DNA from 3 places in the Bacillus sp. N1(2025) genome. Region 3 is predicted to be linked to each of the others. Evidence: riboswitches for the same ligand, from Rfam matches in the RefSeq annotation. Region 3 holds a riboswitch; each other region holds the start of a gene.
The links. Region 3 has a riboswitch for S-adenosylmethionine ahead of ACNFN4_RS11090 (methionine biosynthesis PLP-dependent protein). Riboswitches for the same ligand answer to the same signal wherever they lie in the genome.

Region 1 (6,648 bases), on a different contig from region 3:
TGACGGCGGCGTTATCGTAGCTGTTCAATACACAGTTAAAAATGTTTCAAACAAGCCGTTAAGCTCTTTCTCCATTCCAAGAGCGAAATTAGTAGATTCTAAAGGAACATCCTATGATTCAGATATTGATGCTTCTTCAAGCTATGCAACAGAAACAAAAGTAGACAACAGTAAAATTTTAAGTGACTTGAACCCGAACATTAAAGTTACTGACGTAAAAGCTTTTGAAGTTGATAAAAACGCATACTCTAAAGGCACTTGGAAATTAAAGTTCAGCAACGATGTTGAAGTGAAAATTAAATAATGACCGTAATAAAAGAGACCTTCACCATTTGAAGGTCTCTTTCTTTTACACCTTTTGGTACCCGTTCACATTGGAGGACTGCCACTTCCAAGAGTCGGCGCACATTTCTTCAAGCCCGCGCTTTGCTTCCCAGCCTAATTCAGCCTTCGCTTTTGCCGGGTCTGCGAAGCATGCGGCGATGTCTCCCGGGCGCCGGGCGGCAAAACGGTACGGCACTTCTTTTCCTGATACTTTTTCAAACGCTTTGACCATCTCAAGAACGCTGTAGCCTCTTCCCGTGCCGAGATTATAGGCATCCGCGCCTGTTGTGTTCAGCACCTTCTCAAGCGCTCTGACGTGGCCCTCGGCAAGATCAACGACATGGATGTAATCCCGCACGCCGGTGCCGTCCTTTGTCGGATAATCATTGCCGAACACCTGCAATTGCTCAAGCTTGCCGACAGCGACTTGGGCGACGTACGGCATTAAATTATTCGGGATGCCGTTCGGGTCTTCTCCGATCCGGCCGCTCGGGTGCGCGCCGAACGGATTAAAGTAGCGGAGCAGCGCAATGCTCCATTCAGAGTCCGCTTTATGCAGATCGCGTAAAATCTGTTCCAGCATCAGCTTTGTCTGCCCGTAAGGATTGGTCGCGCTTAATGGAAAATCCTCAGTGATCGGCGTTGTTTCCGGAACGCCGTAAACCGTCGCTGAAGAACTGAAGACGATTTTTTTCACACCGTGTGCCTGCATGGCTTCACATAAAATAAACGTCCCCGTCAGATTATTATGATAATAACGGAGCGGAACAGCCACAGACTCACCGACCGCTTTTAATCCCGCAAAATGAATGACGGCTTCAATCTCATTTTCAGCAAACACCCGGTGAACGGCATCACGGTCAAGGAGATCCGCTTCATAAAACACAAGCCCTTTTCCGGTAATGTCTTTCACACGCTCCAATGCTTCCGGTGAACTATTTGACAGATTATCCAGAACCACGATGTCATAGCCGCCGTTTAACAGCTCGACACATGTGTGGCTTCCGATATAACCCGCTCCGCCTGTCACTAAAATCGCCATGAAGAAAGCCTCCTCTATTGAATGAATTGACCATATTATATCGGTTTTTTCTTTCTCAAACATCCATTTCCAAAAAGTTTAATCGTTTAGTCATCGTTTCTTCATAATTTGTTTTCATTCGCGTAAAACAGAGAGCCCTCGATTCAAACGGGTTGTGAAATAGAAATCCCTCCCCCGCGCATGGTAAGATAAGACAAAGGAGATGACGGTATGAAAAATGAAATCATTGAACGCTTTACCTCTTACGTAAAAGTCGATACACAGTCTGACGAAAACAATGAAAACTGCCCTTCAACCCCCGGCCAGCTGACATTGGCCAACATGCTGGCAGATGAATTAAAGTCGATCGGCATGACAGAAATCACAGTCGATGACAATGGGTACGTCATGGCGACTCTGCCGGCGAATACGGATAAAGACGTGCCGACTGTCGGTTTTCTGGCTCACGTGGACACCGCGACCGATTTTACCGGAAAAAATGTGAATCCTCAGATTATTGAGAGCTACGACGGACATGATATCGTTTTGAATGACAAACTCAATGTCGTTCTGTCGCCTGAGCAATTCCCGGAGCTCTCCCGCTATAAAGGCCAGACGCTGATCACAACAGATGGCACGACGCTGCTCGGAGCCGACAACAAAGCGGGAATTGCCGAAATCATGACGGCAATGGCGTACTTGATCAAACATCCGGACATCAAACACGGAACGATCCGGGTCGCGTTCACGCCCGATGAAGAAATCGGCAGAGGCCCTCACAAATTCGATGTCGGCCGCTTCAACGCCGCATTCGCCTACACGATAGACGGAGGCCCCCTCGGCGAACTGCAATATGAAAGCTTTAACGCAGCCGCCGCAAAGCTGACTTGTTACGGAAAAAGCGTCCACCCGGGAACGGCGAAAAACAAAATGGTCAACGCTTCAAAAATCGCGATGGAATTTCATCACGCGCTGCCGAAAGAAGAAGCGCCGGAATATACGGAAGGGTATGAAGGCTTCTATCATTTACTTTCCATGAACGGAGACGTTTCTGAAGCCGCCCTGTCGTACATCATCAGAGACTTCGACAGAGACCGCTTTGCAGAACGAAAAGAATATATGCAGAAAACCGCCGATGCGCTGGCGGCCAAATACGGCAAGGAAAGCATCAAGCTTGAACTGCGTGATCAATATTACAACATGAGAGAAAAAATCGAACCGGTCAAAGAGATAGTCGATGTCGCCTATCAGGCCATGAAAAACCTCGATATCGAACCGATTATCGAACCGATCCGGGGCGGAACCGACGGATCACAGCTCTCTTACATGGGACTGCCGACACCGAACATTTTTACGGGCGGCCAAAACTTCCACGGAAAATATGAATACATTTCCGTCGATCATATGGAAAAGGCGGTAAACGTCATTGTTGAAATCGCCAGGCTCTTTGAAGAGCGCGCTTAAAACCAAAGCCCCCTGCTTTGGTTTTTTTCTTTCACATGAAACCTTTCCTTCTTTCTTTCCGTATATAAGGTATGAAATGGAAAGAAGGAGTGAAGACTATGGCAAGAGGGACTGTAGCGAAAGAATTGAAAAAAACCTTAAAAGACCCGCGTGTTCTGGAGACGAAATCAAACCCTTTTAAAAAGCTGCGGAAAATGTTCAAACGATTTTTTTAAGATAACATCTCGTTTTCTTTAAAAAAATAAAGAAAGCGCTGTCATTCCGCAGTCATCTGTTAGAAGCAGTTATTTTGCATATTATAAGGTTTTTTAGGGTACTGAATAACACAAGGCAAACGAAAACAACGAAGTGGTTAATTAGACTCTTACAAAAAATAGTGAAAAAGTTATATAAACGATCATCATTCATCAGCCGATACAATCTATAGAACCACAACAAGAGCAAATTTTCTTCAACCCATAGTCATTTTTACGGAAAATGACGTTATTTTTTAAAAAAGTGACAATTGTTTGAATACTTTTCGTTTGTTTTTTTGTACAATAATAATACCAAAACTTTTTTTGGGAGGTATGTAAAATGATGCTACTTATTTTTGCTGCTTTGACAGGGTATCTTGTTTTCTCTTTCAGTAAGGACAACCGCCGGAAAACGCCAAAGACAAGCCCGCTGGTGACAGCTGCCGACACGAATAACATCATTGATTTAAATGCGATCCGTCAAAAACGCCGGATGCCGCTATCATAAAAACGACAGCTGCCGCAAAATCGGCAGCCTTTTTTTTATGCACCCGGCCGATATGAAACCATCCGCCTCCTTTTTTCGTACAACATAAAAAAGGAGTTTTTTTATGTACCATTTTTATATCAAAGAGCGGATGTTTACGTTTAAGAATCGTTTTCAAGTGTTTCTTGAAAGCGGGAAAGAAGTCTACAATGTTGAAGGAAAGCTGTTTTCATTCGGTGATGAACTGAAGCTGACTGATTTGGACGGCCGCACGCTCGCCAGCGTCAATCAGAAACTAATGTCGCTCGTTCCCCGTTACGAGATTTCCGTCAGCGGCAAACCCGTCTGCCAAGTCATCAAGAAAGTCACGTTATTCAAACCGAAATTTGAAATTTCCGGACTCGGCTGGGATCTTACCGGCGATGTGTGGGGCCGGAATTTTCAAGTGACAGACGGAAAATCAAACCGGATGACCGTCACCAAATCATGGATGAGCTGGGGCGATTCCTATCATTTGCAGATTGAAAAGGAAGAGGATATCGTTCTTTGTCTCGCGATCGCCATCGTGATAGATATGATTCTATTTGAGGGTGACAAATAAAAATATTTATCGAAATATATTGACAATATAAGATAATATACTAAGATTAAGAGTATTACAGTTTATTCTGAAAAATAGCATATTTCCTTATCAAGAGAGGTGGAGGGACTGGCCCTATGATACCCGGCAACCGCTGTTCAGCAGAATGGTGCTAAATCCTGAAGATAAGGTTGAGATTTGCGGACGCAAGCTCTTCCCTATCCGAGGGAAGAGCTTTTTATATTTCATCAGGAAAGAAGGAATCGTTCATGTCACAGCAAAACACAGAACAACCATTGCATACGCTTCTAAGAAAAAACCCGCCGTTTCGCGCGGATCAGGTCGGAAGCCTGCTGCGGCCGGCGGCTGTGAAGCAAGCCCGCCTGCAAAGAGCGGCGGGTGAGATTTCGGCAGAACAGCTGCTCGAAATCGAAAACAGAGAAATCATCCGCAGTGTGGAAAAGCAGAAAGAAACCGGCCTCAATGTCGTGACTGACGGCGAATTCCGCCGTGCCTGGTGGCATTTTGATTTTCTCGAAAACTTAGACGGCGTCGAAGCATTTACGCCTGAAAGCGGCATTCAGTTTCACAACGTACAGACGAAAGCGCGCGGCATTAAAGTAACGGGAGATATTGATTTTTCTCAGCATCCGATGCTCGAAGATTATAAATTCCTGCACAGCATTGCCGGCGATGCTGTTCCGAAGATGACCATCCCAAGTCCGAATATGCTGTTTTTCCGCGGAAAATTGGAAAAAGCGTCCTACCAGAATGATTACAAACAATTTCAGCACGATGTGTCAAAGGCGTATAAAAAAGCGATTCAAGCTTTCTATGACGCCGGGTGCCGCTACCTTCAGCTCGATGACACCGCATGGGCCGTTTTCTTATCAGAAGCGGGGCTTCGTCAGATTGAAGCTTTCGGCACAACGCCGGATGAGCTGCGCAAGCTGTTTGCCGCTTCCATTAATGACGCCATCAAGGACCGCCCTGACGATCTGAAGGTTACGATGCATATCTGCCGCGGCAACTTCCAATCCACATGGACGGCTGAAGGCGGCTATGATGCAGCGGCTGAAACGATTTTTGACGGGCTTGATCTTGACGGATTGTTCCTGGAATATGATGATTCCCGCTCCGGCGGCTTTGAACCGCTCCGCTATGTCAAACGCTCTGATCTTCAGCTTGTGCTTGGATTGATTACGTCGAAACATGGCGAACTTGAAGACAAGGACGCGATTAAACGCCGGATTGAAGAAGCTTCACAATATGTCAGCCTGGATCAGCTTTGCCTCAGCCCGCAATGCGGATTCGCCTCCACTGAGGAAGGAAACCTGATCACAGAAGAACAGCAATGGGCGAAACTGCGCCATGTCGTCAACATTGCCGGTGAAGTCTGGAAATAAAAAAAAGACACGCGTTTAGCGTGTCTTTTCCGTTTTACAGCGGACCGGTTCCGATTAAAATATCGATATCTATCGTGACAGCAGCCTCTTTCCGGCTGATAAACCGCCGGATGCTGTCATCAGTGCATTTCCATGTTAAGGGCGTCATTTTCACAAGCCGCTCGAGGTCAGGCTGCGATAAGGTCTTCGTGTAACACAGCCGTTTGCGCTCAAAGGTTTGAAAGCCCGCTTGGAATCGTCCGGCCGCAGAATCGGCGGTGTCATTCCGCCGAGGACTGTCTCCGAAGAAGAATTCCCTTACTTCCTTCAAATAATCACGCCGCGGCACCGCTTTAATGACTGTGCCGCCCTTTTTTAAAAGCCTGCTGCATTCCTTGTAATTCCAAGGTGATAAAACGGACATTACGACATCAAAACAGCTGTCGGCAAACGGCGCATCCGCCACATCAGCGACGGCAAAAACCATATGATTCCCGAAGGCCTTTGCGGCGTGCAGCACACCTTCTTTCGAGAGATCAATGCCGATTCCCGTCACGGAAAAAGCGTGCTGAAGCAATTTGCATACGGCGGCTAAATGAGAGCCTTCTCCGCACCCCGCATCCAATATCGCCGCCGGTTTATGCGGAGATTGCTTACGGCTGATGACGGCGGCGATCTCCTTTTGAACCGGCCCAAAAAATTCCCGGCTGTCAAAAAGCTCGCGTCTCGCTTCGAACAGCTGCCTGTCATAGCGGGTTTTGACCGATTTATTGAGGAAATTCACATATCCTTGTTTTGATATATCAAATGTGTGCCCCTGTCCGCAAATCAAGCTTTTGTATTGTGAGACCGCCATGGCCGATCGGCATAGCGGACACCTGAACACGGACTGGCATGATTGCAGTAATTCCGCGCGTTTTCTTTTTATAGACGTCAAAAAAACACCTCATTCATTCGTTATTCCGATGAAATGAAAAAGGCATAGACAAATAAACCTCGCCAAATTGGAAGTTTTAACCTATTTATCTATACCTCTCATTATCTGTAACGAATGAACTGAATGATCACGAAAATGACCCCTTTTCTGCCGTCTTTTGAAGGCTGTGCCCTCAGATCCATTTTATCAGCTGCATCCCGTCTTTACAATGAAC
Region 2 (6,759 bases), on a different contig from region 3:
TAAGCTTTTACGGTATTTCATTTGGGAAAGCAAAATAATCGACCATGTCCAAATCGCCCCGAACGTCGCAATGCTCGTCACCCACGTAAACACTTTCGCCGGCACCACGTAGTTCAGCAAAACGCCGATGCACAACGCGCCCGCTGAAACCAATACCGCTTTTCCCGGCACACCGCCTTTTGTGACCGTACCGTATGCTTTAGGCGCTTCATTTTGCTCCGCCAGATTGAACAGCATGCGCCCCGTGCTGAAGATCCCGCTGTTGCAGGAAGAAAGAGCCGCCGTCAATACGACAAAATTAATGATTCCGGCTGCAGCGGGGATTCCGATTTTTTCAAATGTCAAAACAAACGGGCTTCCGCCTGAACCGATTTCCTGCCACGGATAAATTGACATAATGACAAACAAAGCTCCGACGTAAAAAATGAGAATGCGCCAAAAAACAGTATCTATGGCCCGCGCCAGTGATTTTTCCGGATTTTTGACCTCACCGGCTGTGACACCGATCAGCTCAATCCCGAGATAGGCAAACATGACCATTTGAAGCGACAGCAGCACCCCTTTAATCCCATTCGGGAAAAAGCCGCCGTGGCTCCATAAATTGCTGATTCCGAGCGCAACGCCTCCGTTTCCGAGACCGAATACGATCATCACCAGACCGATCGCGATCATTGACAGAATCGCCAAGACTTTAATGAGCGCAAACCAGAATTCAAGCTCACCGTACGCTTTGACCGCCAGAAAGTTGACAGCCGTCATAATGACGAGTGCACAAAGCGCCCAGATCCATGACGGCACGTCAGGGAACCAGTAGCCCATATAAATGCCGACCGCGGTGATTTCCGCCATGCAGGTAACAACCCATAAAAACCAATAGTTCCAGCCTGTTAAAAATCCGGCAAGCGGACCGAGATAATCTCTGGCATACCGGCTGAATGAGCCGGCTACAGGCTTTTGAATCGCCATTTCCCCTAATGCCCGCATAATAAAAAACATAATCAGTCCGCTGCAGGCGTAAGCGGCTAAAATCCCCGGCCCGGCAAGCTTTATGGCAGAAGCCGACCCGAGAAACAGCCCGACTCCAATCGCGGCGCCCAACGACATAAGCGAGATATGCCGCTCTTCCAAGCCGCGGTGAAGCGTTTTTTCTTTGTTTTGCATAACTCTCCCTCCCCCTGATTTTGACAAAGAAACAACAAACCGAGACGAAATAGCCAGAAAACACTTTCCGGAATCTACCCGATTAGTCCTATTATAACCTTTTTCTGAATATTGCGTAATACTTTGTCGAAAACAGAGCGGAATAGACGGTTTACAAAAAAACAATAGAAAAAAGGCTTTCGATAACATCGAAAGCCTTTTGGATTAAACGAAAATGACTTCTTTCGGCTGATGATTCAGCTCTTCCGGCACCAGTCTTTTTTCAACATTGATGCTGTGCCAGATCATGAAGATCAGCACGGTCCAGATTTTGCGGCTGTTGTCCGCTCTGTCGGCACAATGATCTTCCAGAAGCTGAAGGACATAATCCTTTTCAATATAAGCATCTGTTTCACTTTCACGAATGATGTTGCGAACCCATTCGTTCATTTCATTTTTCAGCCAGTGGCGGATCGGCACAGGGAAGCCGAGTTTTTTGCGGTTAAGCACATGATCAGGCACTACTCCTTCAGCAGCTTTGCGCAGAAGATATTTCGTCGTGCCGTTTTTTGTTTTCAGTTCATCCGGAATTTTAGAAGCCACGTCAAACACGACTTTATCAAGGAACGGCACGCGCAGTTCCAATGAGTTGGCCATCGTCATTTTGTCAGCCTTTAACAGGATGTCGCCGCGCATCCACGTATGGATGTCAACATACTGCATTTTATTAATGTCGCTGTATGAACGGCTTTCCGTAAAGTACGGCTTCGTGACATCACGGTATGAAAGCTCTGGATTGTAATGTTTGAGCAGCTGTTTTTTCACGGGCTCTTCAAAAATCTTCGCATTACCGATATAACGCTCCTCAAGCGGTGTGCAGCCGCGGACTAAGAGGCTTTTCCCTCTCATTCCTTCAGGCATGACGGACGCCACATGAAGAAGCATTTTTTTCAGACCGGACGGAATGCGTTCAAACGGTTTAAGCGAAAGCGGTTCGCGGTAAATATTGTACCCGCCGAACAGCTCGTCCGCGCCTTCCCCGGATAACGCGACCGTTACATGTTTTTTCGCTTCTTTTGCGACAAAGTACAAAGGAATCGCCGCCGGATCTGCAAGCGGGTCATCAAAGTGCCAGACGATTTTCGGAAGCTCGTTCATATACTCCTCAGGAGAAATGACTTTGCTGATATTTTCAATCCCGAGCGCGGCAGCCGTTTCCTTCGCTACGTCAACCTCACTGAAGCCCTGCTGCTCAAAACCGACGGAAAATGTTTTAAGGCTCGGGTGAAATTCTTTCGCAACTGAGACGATAAAAGAAGAGTCGATACCGCCGGATAGAAACGAACCGACAGGAACGTCACTTCTCATGTGAACTTTGACAGAGTCAAAGATTGCGTCTCTGACTTCTTTCACCAATTTATCTTCATCAGACTGAACAGGCTTAAAGTTCGCTTTAAAATATGTTTTAAACGCGATATCGCCTTCCGGGCGGATCGTAAACTGGCTGCCCGGCTCGACTTTTTTCACTTCAGCGTCAAGCGTGCTCGGTTCAGGAACGAATTGGAAAGACATATATTGCTGTAAAGAAGCTGTATCAAGATCAATGCCGTTTTGAGCGGCCATTAAACTTTTTCTTTCAGATGCAAAATATACTTTGTCCCCGATGGTTGTGTAATACAGCGGCTTAATGCCGAACGGGTCTCTCGCGCCGTACATAACGCGGTCAGCTTTGTTCCAGATTAAAAACGCAAACATTCCGCGAAGCTTTGAAGCGGCTTCTTCTTTATAATGACGGTATGTCGCAAGGAGCACTTCAGTATCGGAATCTGTATTGAAAGTGTAGCCTTTCGCTTCAAGCTCTTCTCTCAATTCAATGTAGTTATAGATTTCGCCGTTAAAAATGATCCAATATTTTTCGTCTTCATATGATAAAGGCTGTCCGCCGTTTTCTACGTCAATAATACTGAGCCGTCTGAAGCCGAATCCGACGTGCTCGTCATGATAATACCCATCGCTGTCAGGACCGCGGTGAACGATCATTTGGTTCATTTGTTTGATTAGCTCTTCTTGATCTGCGGTTTGAGTTAATGGATGCTTATTAAAAACACCGACAAATCCACACATAGTATAGCCTCCATAAGTGTAATTTTCTAATTGGACCCCCTTTTTATAGACGCTGTGTTACGCCATTGGTTTCACGCTATGTAAAAATAAGCATGGCAGCATCTACAAAAAGGGAAAGCCGCTTAAGTAAGCGGCTATAAAATTATTCTCCTAGTGCTTCTTTGCGAAGCGCATCCGCCTTGTCAGTACGCTCCCAAGGAAGATCCACATCATGACGTCCGAAGTGGCCGTAAGCAGCAGTCTGCTTATAGATCGGGCGGCGCAGATCAAGCATTTTAATAATGCCGGCAGGTCTCAGGTCGAAGTTATTCCGTACGACTTCGATCAGTTTTTCTTCAGAAGCTTTTCCTGTATCAAATGTATTGATGGAAATAGAAACAGGCTGTGCCACGCCGATTGCGTATGCAAGCTGCACTTCACAAGAATCAGCAAGGCCTGCTGCCACGATGTTTTTCGCTACGTATCTCGCAGCGTATGCCGCAGAACGGTCTACCTTCGTCGCATCCTTACCGGAGAATGCGCCGCCGCCGTGGCGTGCATATCCGCCGTATGTGTCAACGATGATTTTACGGCCGGTAAGACCCGCGTCACCTTGAGGTCCGCCGATTACGAAACGTCCCGTAGGGTTGATGAAGTATTTTGTTTCTTCATCGATCAGTTCCTCAGGCACGACAGGATTAATGACATGCTCTTTCAGATTGCGCTGAATCTGCTCAAGCGTAATTTCCGGGTGGTGCTGAGTTGAAATAACGATCGCGTCGATGCGGACCGGCTTGTTGTTTTCATCATATTCAACGGTAACTTGCGTTTTGCCGTCAGGGCGAAGATACGGAAGAATGTCTTCTTTGCGGACTTCGCTCAAACGGCGGGCTAATTTATGCGCCAAAGAGATCGGAAGCGGCATAAGCTCTTTCGTTTCGTTACACGCATAACCGAACATCAGGCCTTGGTCTCCCGCTCCGATTGCTTCGATTTCAGCATCGCTCATTGTGCCTTCACGCGCTTCAAGAGCCTGATCGACACCCATTGCGATATCCGCAGACTGTTCATCAATTGATGTTAAAACAGCGCAAGTCTCCGCATCAAATCCGTATTTGGCGCGTGTGTAGCCGATTTCTTTAATCGTTTCACGGACTGTTTTCGGAATGTCAACGTATGTTGATGTAGTAATCTCTCCGCTTACCAGCACAAGTCCTGTCGTTACAGATGTTTCGCAGGCCACGCGCGCGTTCGGGTCATTTTTTAAAATCTCATCTAAGATACTGTCAGAAATTTGGTCACAGATTTTGTCCGGATGACCCTCAGTAACAGATTCAGATGTAAATAGTCGACGGTTTTTACTCATTCACTTTTCCTCCTGAAAAAAGATCTTTTGCAAGACCTTCTCATATGATACGGAACTCGCTCCCTCTTAATACAATGTCATACTATATCAGAGAATGTTAATTGGCATATTTTATGAAATAAAAAAACCTTTTCCACTCGAGGAAAGGGTTTGGTCTGTGTGCCTTTCACTCTTATCGCTCAAGGAAAATATTAAACCTTGCATCAGGTTAGCACCTTGGTTTCCCACAGTGTTTTCACCTGCTTTTTTACAGAGAAACCGGTTGCTGGGCTTCATCGGGCCTGTCCCTCCGCCAGCTCGGGATAAGAGTATCCGCTCAATGAAATATCTTATCGTAAAAGGGCGGAAAGTGTCAATATGAATTAAAGCGATTACGCGCCTTTATTTCGGGAAGCAATGGAAAAACACAAACAAAAAACCGCAAATAGTATAGACTATTTTCAGATATATGTTATACTAATTCCACATTCAGCGAAATACAAATAAACCGGCAAAGGAAGGTTTTTATGAAATTAGTTGATTTAACCGCAGATCTTCAAGCATTACTTGCAAGTCCGAATGTGCATCATAATTTATCGGCTCCAAAACTTACCGAAAAAGTGATCAGCCGAAATGAAGGAACGCTGACATCAACGGGCGCCGTACGCGCCACCACCGGCGCTTATACAGGCAGGTCACCTAAAGATAAATTTATCGTCCGTGAACAAAGCACAGAAAATCAAATTGATTGGGGCGCGGTGAATCAGCCCATTTCTGAAGAGGCGTTTGAAAAGCTGTACGCCAAAGTCGTCAGCTACTTAAAACAGCGGGATGAACTGTTTGTTTTTGAAGGATTCGCAGGAGCGGATGAAAAATACAGACTCCCGATTACGGTCGTAAATGAATTTGCGTGGCACAATTTATTCGCACGCCAGCTGTTTATCAGACCGGAGACGGATGAAAGAGATCCGCAAGCGCAGCCTTTCACCATTCTCTCGGCTCCGCATTTTAAAGCAGATCCGGAGACGGACGGCACGCATTCGGAAACATTTATCATTGTCTCTTTCGAAAAGCGCGTCATTTTAATCGGCGGCACCGAATACGCCGGAGAAATGAAAAAATCAATATTCTCCATTATGAACTTCCTGCTTCCGCAGCAGGATATACTGCCGATGCACTGCTCAGCCAATGTCGGTGAAAAAGGCGATGTCGCCCTGTTTTTCGGTCTTTCCGGCACAGGGAAAACGACGCTTTCAGCCGATGCGGACCGCAAACTGATCGGCGATGACGAGCACGGCTGGTCAGATTCCGGCGTTTTCAACATTGAAGGCGGATGTTACGCTAAATGTATCAATCTGAGCGAGGAAAAAGAACCGCAGATTTTTCGTGCGATCCGCTTCGGGTCTGTTCTTGAGAATGTCGTGCTTGATGAAAAAACGGGTGAAGCGGATTACGATAATTCCTTCTACACGGAAAACACAAGAGCCGCATATCCGATTGAGATGATCGGCAATATCGTGCAGCCGAGCATTGCCGGCCATCCGCAGGCAATCGTCTTTTTAACGGCGGACGCATTCGGTGTGCTCCCTCCGATCAGCAAACTGACGAAGGAACAGGCGATGTATCACTTCTTAAGTGGGTACACCAGTAAACTCGCGGGAACCGAGCGCGGCGTGACATCTCCGCAAACGACTTTCTCGACGTGCTTCGGTTCACCGTTCCTTCCGCTTCCGGCGCATGTATATGCCGAAATGCTCGGGCATAAAATCGACGAACACGGCGTTCAAGTCTTCTTGGTCAACACAGGCTGGACCGGCGGAGGGTACGGAGTCGGAGAACGGATGAAACTTTCGTATACAAGAGCGATGGTCAAGGCCGCTATTGAAGGCAGGCTGAACCAGACTGACATGACGGCAGACAGCATTTTCGGCCTGCGCAGTCCCGTTCATGTTCCGGGCGTTCCGGATGAAGTTCTTCAGCCTGAAAACACATGGAGCGATAAACAAGCATACAACGAAAAAGCGCTGTTTTTAGCCAATGAGTTTAAAGAAAACTTTAAAAAGTTTTCCCATGCAGACTCGATTGCCAAAGCCGGCGGACCTCTCGTGTAATCAAAAAAGCCAAGGGCGTTTATGCCCTCGGCTTTTGTTTTTTCAGTTTGTCGAATGAAG
Region 3 (6,759 bases):
TCAAAAGACAGGACGGCGCCCGCTCCGCTCGCTTGACGTTTATGGGTATCGGCTCCCGGGTGTCCGGCAAGGCCGGGATAGTAAACGTTTTTGACGGCGGGATGCCTGTTAAAATAGGCAGCCAGCCGCTCAGCCGTCCGGCTCGCTTTTTCCAGTCTGACCTGCAATGTTTTTAAGCCTCTCAATACGAGCCAGCAGTCCTGAACGCCGAGCACCGCTCCAAATGAGTTTTGCAGCTTATACAGCTGATTGCCGAGCTCTTCATCTTTTACGGCGGCAAGGCCTGACAGCACATCACTGTGTCCGCTCAGGAATTTTGTTGCGCTGTGAAGCACAATACCAACGCCGAGATCAAGCGGACGCTGCAGTGCAGGTGTCATGAATGTATTATCCAGAAAGGTCAGACAGCCGTTTTCTTTTGCAAGCTGGACAACCGCTTTAATATCAGTAATTCCAAGTGTCGGATTTGACGGTGTTTCCATATAAATGACCTTTGTGTTCGGCTGGATATTCCGCGCCACTTCGTTGATATCCGTCATATCGACAAAGGTATGTTCGATCCCGAAACGGGACAGAACCTCAGTCACCATGCGGAATGTTCCGCCGTACACATCCTCCGTGACGAGAACATGGTCGCCTTGGGATAAGAGCAGAAATGCCGTCGAAATCGCCGCCATACCGGAGCTGAAAGCAAAACCTCTCGTTCCGCCTTCAAGACCTGCGATCGTTTCTTCAAGCGCTGCTCTTGTCGGTGTGCCTGAGCGGCTGTAGTCATATGTCCCGAATTCTTCAAATGAAGACTGATGGAATGTGGAAGCATGCTGGATCGGCACGCTGACGGCTCCGGTGGCTCCGTCTGTTTTAAATGGATTGTGCACAAGCTGGGTTTCCAGCGTCCAATTGTGATTACTCATATGATACGGCCCCCTCTTTTACTTGCTGTAATGCCTGCTTGACATCCCGCTTCAAATCTTCTGCATGTTCAATGCCCACTGAAAAACGCAGCAGACGGTTGCAGACGCCGTTTGCGATACGGATAGCTTCCGGAATGTCCATGTGCGTCTGCGTCGCGGGATATGTAATAAAGCTTTCCACCCCGCCGAGACTTTCTGCGAAACAGATCGTTTTCAGCGCCTTTAAAAACGGATTGACCCATTCCTCTATTTGCAGCCGGAAAGACAGCATCCCGCCTTTTCCGGGATATAACACGTCGGCGATTTCTTCTTCCTGTTCTAAAAATTCTGCAAGTTCACGGGCGTTTTCTTCATGACGGCGCATTCTGAGTGCGAGTGTTTTCATCCCTCTCATTAAAAGCCACGAATCAAACGGCGAAAGAACGGCACCGATCGCATTTTGGTGATTAAACATGATCTCGCCGAGCTCTTCATCCTTAACGACAGCCAGACCGGCAAGGAGATCATTGTGCCCGGCTAAATATTTTGTGGCGCTGTGAATGACGATGTCCGCTCCCAGTTCAAGCGGGCGCTGGAGCACCGGGGTATAAAACGTATTATCCACAATTAAAAGCAGGCCGGCTTCTTTCGTAATCCGGGCAATTTTTTCAATGTCCGCCTCCTGCATTAACGGGTTTGTCGGCGTTTCAACAAATACCGCTTTCGTGTTTTCCGTTATTTTGGAGCGTAAACAGTCTTCATCGCTGAAATCATCGTAAATAAAGCTTAAGCCGTATTTTCTCCATTCGTTTTCAAACAAACGGTACGTGCCTCCGTATAAATCGGAGGATACAATCAATTCATCCCCGCTTTTAAACAAAGCCATAATGGTTTGAATGGCTGCCATTCCCGAGCTGAAGGCAAATCCTCTCGCACCGTTTTCCAACACGGCGATGGCGTCTTCGACGAGCTGGCGTGTCGGATTTTTCGTGCGCACGTAATCAAAACCTGTAGATTCTCCTATTCCTCTATGGCGGTAAGCGGTGGACAGATAAATCGGCGGACTGACCGTTCCCGTTGCTTCTTCGCTTCTATTTCCGATTTGGGCTAATTTTGTATCAACATGCTGCGTCATCAGTAAGCACCATCCTTTTTCAAAAATAAAAAAGCCCCCTCTTCATAAGAAGAAGGAGCTTTTCTCTTCCTCTTATCTTCCAAGCATGTGAATCGCTTGCTGGATTTAGCACCTTGGCACTTTGCCTTCCCGCGGCAAAGCAAACCGGTTGCTGAGGTTTCAAAGGGCCAGTCCCTCCACCTCTCGTGATAAGAATATTGTTTTGTATTTTCTGATTGTTCTATATTAACGCACAATAAAATGGATTTCAACAACTTTTTATTTATCTGAACTCTCGCAAGAAGCGCATCTGAAGAAAGAAATTTCTAATAATTCATGGTACAATAGGAAAAAACCATCAAGATAAGAAGCGGGCTGGAGGAATGCGAAGTGGCATCAAAAAACGGAATCATTCATGAGAAAAAACTTTTCTCCCATGAGCTTGAAGAGGAAATGACCGTTTTGGTCTACCTGCCCGCCACCTTCTCCCCCCTGTATAAATATCATACGGTCATCGCTCAGGACGGCCATGATTATTTCAGATTAGGGAGAATCGGGCGGCAGGCGGAAGAGCTTATGTCAAAAGGGGAAATTGACCGCTGCATCATTATCGGCGTCCCTTATAAAAATGTGCGGGAGCGAAGAAACACATACCATCCAGAAGGCTCTAAGTTCGCCTCATATAAGCGGTTTATCGCCAATGAGCTCGTTCCTTTTATCGACAAAGAATACCCGACTTATCAAGTCGGATACGGCCGCACCATGATCGGGGATTCCCTCGGCGGAACCGTTTCGCTCATGACGGCGATTGACTATCCGAACATGTTTGGAAACGTCATCATGCAGTCTCCGTATGTTGACGGGCACGTGCTGGATGCCGTCCGGCAGTCGGAGGATCTCAAACAGATTTCCGTTTATCATCAAATCGGAGAAAAAGAAACCGGCGTTCACACGACGGACGGCCAGGTTCTTGATTTCACCGCGCCGAACGAAGAGCTCAAACAGCTGCTGGAAAGCAAACAGTCCGAATACACGTATGAAACCTTCGACGGGGATCATAAATGGACCTACTGGCAGCCGCTCATCACGCCGGCGCTGAAAAAAATGCTGTAACCATTCATTTAAGGAGGGAACTTTCATGAAATACGGTATTGTTTTATTTCCATCAAAAAAATTACAGGATCTCGCAAATTCGTACCGGAAACGCTACGACCCGAGCTATGCGCTCATTCCGCCGCATCTGACGGTAAGAGATCCGTTTGAAGCGACAGAACAGGAAATCGAGCAGGTCGTATCACAGCTGAGACAGACGGCGAAAGAGTCGCATCCGCTCGTTCTGAAAATCACAAAATACAGCTCGTTTTCTCCTGTGAATAATGTGATATATATGAAAGCAGAGTCGACGGAGGAATTAAAATCCCTGAGTGAGAAATGCTACTCAGGAGCATTATCCGGCGAGCCGGAATACAGCTTCGTTCCGCATGTCACGGTCGGCCAGAAGCTGTCGTCAGATGAACATTCCGACGTACTCGGACAGCTGAAAATGCAGGACATTTCCCACGAAGAAGTCATCGACCGTTTTCACCTGCTCTATCAGCTGGATAACGGCTCATGGACTGTGTACGAAACATTTTTATTAGGCGGAGGAGAATAACTGCTTGGAATCCATCATCGCAAAAACTGAAAAACAGCTGAACGACGCTTTTTTCGTCAGAAAAGAGGTCTTTGTTAAAGAACAGCACGTTCCGGAAGAAGAAGAGATTGATCAATTCGAGGACACGTCAGAACATATAGTCATATATGACGGCGGCCAGCCGGTCGGAGCCGGCAGATGGCGCATGAAAGACGGGCATGGAAAATTAGAACGCATCTGCGTGATGAAAAGCCATCGTTCTTTAGGCGTCGGAGCCGTCATTATGCAGGCGCTTGAAAAAGCGGCGGCAGCCAAGGACGCCGACAGCTTTCTCTTACATGCGCAGACGCAGGCGGTTCCGTTTTACGAAAAACAAGGATACCGCGTCACATCCGGCGAAGAATTTCTCGATGCGGGCATCCCCCATCTGGAAATGATAAAGGAACACAAACGATAAAATCAAAAGCACCCCTGTTTATAGCAGGAGTGCTTTTTTTATGAAAATAATACTATTTCATGAATTTTATTGCATTTTATGGAAGGTTAATGTATGTTTAGTATACGAAGTATTACAATTCATACAAAAAATACAATTCATATTTCGGAGGGATAAACATGACGGCACCAAAAGGAAAACACATATTCGGGACTGTTAAAGTGGGTACAAAAGGACAGATTGTCATTCCTAAAGAAGCAAGAGATGTTTTCGATATAAATCCGGGGGACTCACTGCTTATGCTCGGGGATGACCAGCAAGGTATCGCACTTGTAAAACAAGAACTCTTTTTCGAATTTGCAAAAGATATTTTAAACGCTAAGCAAATCGATGAAGATAGCGAGGATGAGTAAATGCACGCGATTGAGCTGAAGCAATTAACGAAACATTATAAAGAAACCGCCGCCGTTGACCGTCTTGAGTTCTCAGTTGAGAAAGGGGAATTTTTCGCTTTACTCGGTGAGAACGGAGCCGGAAAAACGACATTAATCAGTATGCTTTGCGGACTTCTTTCTCCGGATGAGGGTGATGCATCAGTGCTTGGACACAGTATTTTGACTGATTTGGATAAAATAAAACCGAAATTGAATATGTCCCCGCAGGAAACAGCCATCGCTCCTCATCTAACCGTACGGGAAAACTTAGAGTTTATAGCCGGAGTCTACGGAATTCCGAAAAAAGAAGCAAAAAAAAGAACGGATGAGATGCTCGAATTGTTTCAATTAAAAGAGAAAGAAAGAGCAAAAACAAAAACATTATCAGGAGGAATGCAGCGCCGCCTCAGCATCGCAATGGGAATGATCACCAAGCCGGATATTTATTTCTTAGATGAACCGACATTAGGGCTGGACGTCCGTTCACGCCGCGAGTTGTGGAAAAATCTTGAGGCATTAAAGGGAGACATGACGATTATATTAACGACACACTATTTAGAAGAGGCTGAAGCCCTGGCAGATCGTATTTGCATTTTAGAAAATGGGACTTTAAAAGCACTGGGCACGGCGGAGGCTCTGAAAAAGCAAACTCATTCAGCCACATTTGAAGATGCCTTTTTAGCGATTTGTGACGGGGAGGCGGGTCTTTATGCTTGATTTCGCCATTCGCAACCGCAAAGAAATTTTTCGTGACCCCCTGTCTATTATCCTTGGAATCGCACTGCCTGTTATTCTATTGTTTCTGTTTACGGCGATTGAAAAAAATGCGCCGCTTGATACCTTTAAAATTCAGCACTTAGCACCTGGACTCATTGTTTTCGGTTTCGCTTTCCTTACAATGTTCTCTGCATTGCTGATCGCAAAAGACAAACAGACCGCCCTTTTGACCCGTTTGTTTGCTTCCCCTTTAAAAACAGCCGATTATGTCATCGGTTATGCAATGCCGATGCTGCCGTTAGCCATTTTACAAATCGTCATTTGTTTTATCGCAGCAGCGGCTGCCGGTTTATCCGCCGAGTGGATGAATCTTCTCGCAGGTATCGCTGTCTTGCTGCCGATTGCGATGATGTCCGTTTTCTTCGGTTTATGTTTAGGGGCTGTGTTTACGGACAAACAAATTTCAGGTATCGGAACGATTTATATTACACTCGTGCAATTTCTGGGCGGGGCTTGGATGGAGGTGAGCCTGCTCGGTGACACATTCAAACATATCGCTTATGCCTTACCGTTTATTCACTCGATCGAGCTGGCCCAGGAAGTCATATCCGGAGATTATTCTTCCTTTCATCAGCATATTTGGCCGATAGCGGGATATACCGTTTTGGCGCTTGCACTTGCTTTCCTCAGTTTTATGAAAATCAGGAAGAAATAAAAAAAGCCGGCACTCCGTAATGGGAGCGCCGGTCTTCTTTATTACGTTTCTTTCAGAAGGCTTATCGTATGCGGCAGCAGACGGTCATCCCCCGGACTGCCATGGCCCGGGACGACAATGCTGATGTCCTGATATCTTTTCATGACTTTGCGGACGGCGCGCGGCCACTGATCCGGATAAAAGCCCGGAGTAGGCACGATTTCCTTTGTTTCTAAAGCCTTGATTAAGCATCCGCCGAATAAGAGCTTATCCTCAGGCAGCCAGACGGTCATATTGTCTTCCGTATGCCCTTTTCCCGGATAAAACGTTTCAATTTTCATATCGCCAAACTGCAGCTTTGTCACGTTTTTCAAATCTCCGAGCGGCCGGTCATATCCCTGCTGTCGGGCGAAGTCGGCGGTCAGCTTCGCGCTGTGCACCTTTACACCGTATTTGTACAGGGTGTTCAGCCCGCCGATACGATCGTCATGGGCGTGTGTCACAATGGCATCGGTCATCCTTTTGCCGGGAAACCGCTTTTTTATTTGTGTCATTAATTGCTCTGTGAGACTGTCATTCCACGGAGTATCAATCAGTACGATTCCTTTGGAAGTCTCAAGAAGCAATCCGTTCGCAGGGACGGGACTTCCGTCTGCCGTACCGGTGCTTGTATGCATCCAGACATGCGGCGCCAGCTGTGTGAGAGTGACATCTTTTGCTGCGGAGCCCTCCGCCGCGTCTGCCGGTTTCATTCCGGCAGTAAAGAGGCCGAATAGAAATAACCCCGCAATTAATAATGAAAGCTTTCTCAAATTGAATCATTCCTTTCCGCATCTTT

Region 1: linked by a shared signal. The riboswitch ahead of ACNFN4_RS05860 (5-methyltetrahydropteroyltriglutamate--homocysteine S-methyltransferase) and the one ahead of ACNFN4_RS11090 (methionine biosynthesis PLP-dependent protein) in region 3 are both predicted to bind S-adenosylmethionine.
Region 2: linked by a shared signal. The riboswitch ahead of metK (methionine adenosyltransferase) and the one ahead of ACNFN4_RS11090 (methionine biosynthesis PLP-dependent protein) in region 3 are both predicted to bind S-adenosylmethionine.

Annotation. Positions count from the first base shown of each region.
Region 1 is NZ_JBLTJB010000002.1:200,072-206,719, reverse strand. It holds gene ACNFN4_RS05885 (DUF4352 domain-containing protein) at 1-304, shown strand, start outside; gene galE (UDP-glucose 4-epimerase GalE) at 350-1,366, opposite strand; gene pepT (peptidase T) at 1,577-2,809, shown strand; gene ACNFN4_RS05870 (hypothetical protein) at 3,386-3,553, shown strand; gene ACNFN4_RS05865 (LURP-one-related/scramblase family protein) at 3,657-4,133, shown strand; SAM riboswitch class I at 4,218-4,304, shown strand; gene ACNFN4_RS05860 (5-methyltetrahydropteroyltriglutamate--homocysteine S-methyltransferase) at 4,382-5,518, shown strand; gene ACNFN4_RS05855 (methyltransferase domain-containing protein) at 5,553-6,434, opposite strand.
Region 2 is NZ_JBLTJB010000001.1:24,637-31,395, reverse strand. It holds gene alaP (alanine permease AlaP) at 1-1,161, opposite strand, end outside; gene asnB (asparagine synthase (glutamine-hydrolyzing)) at 1,366-3,264, opposite strand; gene metK (methionine adenosyltransferase) at 3,407-4,609, opposite strand; SAM riboswitch class I at 4,779-4,918, opposite strand; gene pckA (phosphoenolpyruvate carboxykinase (ATP)) at 5,116-6,699, shown strand; gene ACNFN4_RS00175 (DUF2584 domain-containing protein) at 6,742-6,759, opposite strand, start outside.
Region 3 is NZ_JBLTJB010000004.1:146,834-153,592, forward strand. It holds gene metC (cystathionine beta-lyase) at 1-914, opposite strand, end outside; gene ACNFN4_RS11090 (methionine biosynthesis PLP-dependent protein) at 907-2,028, opposite strand; SAM riboswitch class I at 2,098-2,223, opposite strand; gene ACNFN4_RS11095 (esterase family protein) at 2,398-3,120, shown strand; gene ACNFN4_RS11100 (YjcG family protein) at 3,146-3,661, shown strand; gene ACNFN4_RS11105 (GNAT family N-acetyltransferase) at 3,666-4,097, shown strand; gene ACNFN4_RS11110 (AbrB/MazE/SpoVT family DNA-binding domain-containing protein) at 4,256-4,489, shown strand; gene ACNFN4_RS11115 (ABC transporter ATP-binding protein) at 4,490-5,227, shown strand; gene ACNFN4_RS11120 (ABC transporter permease) at 5,220-5,942, shown strand; gene bla (subclass B1 metallo-beta-lactamase) at 5,984-6,733, opposite strand.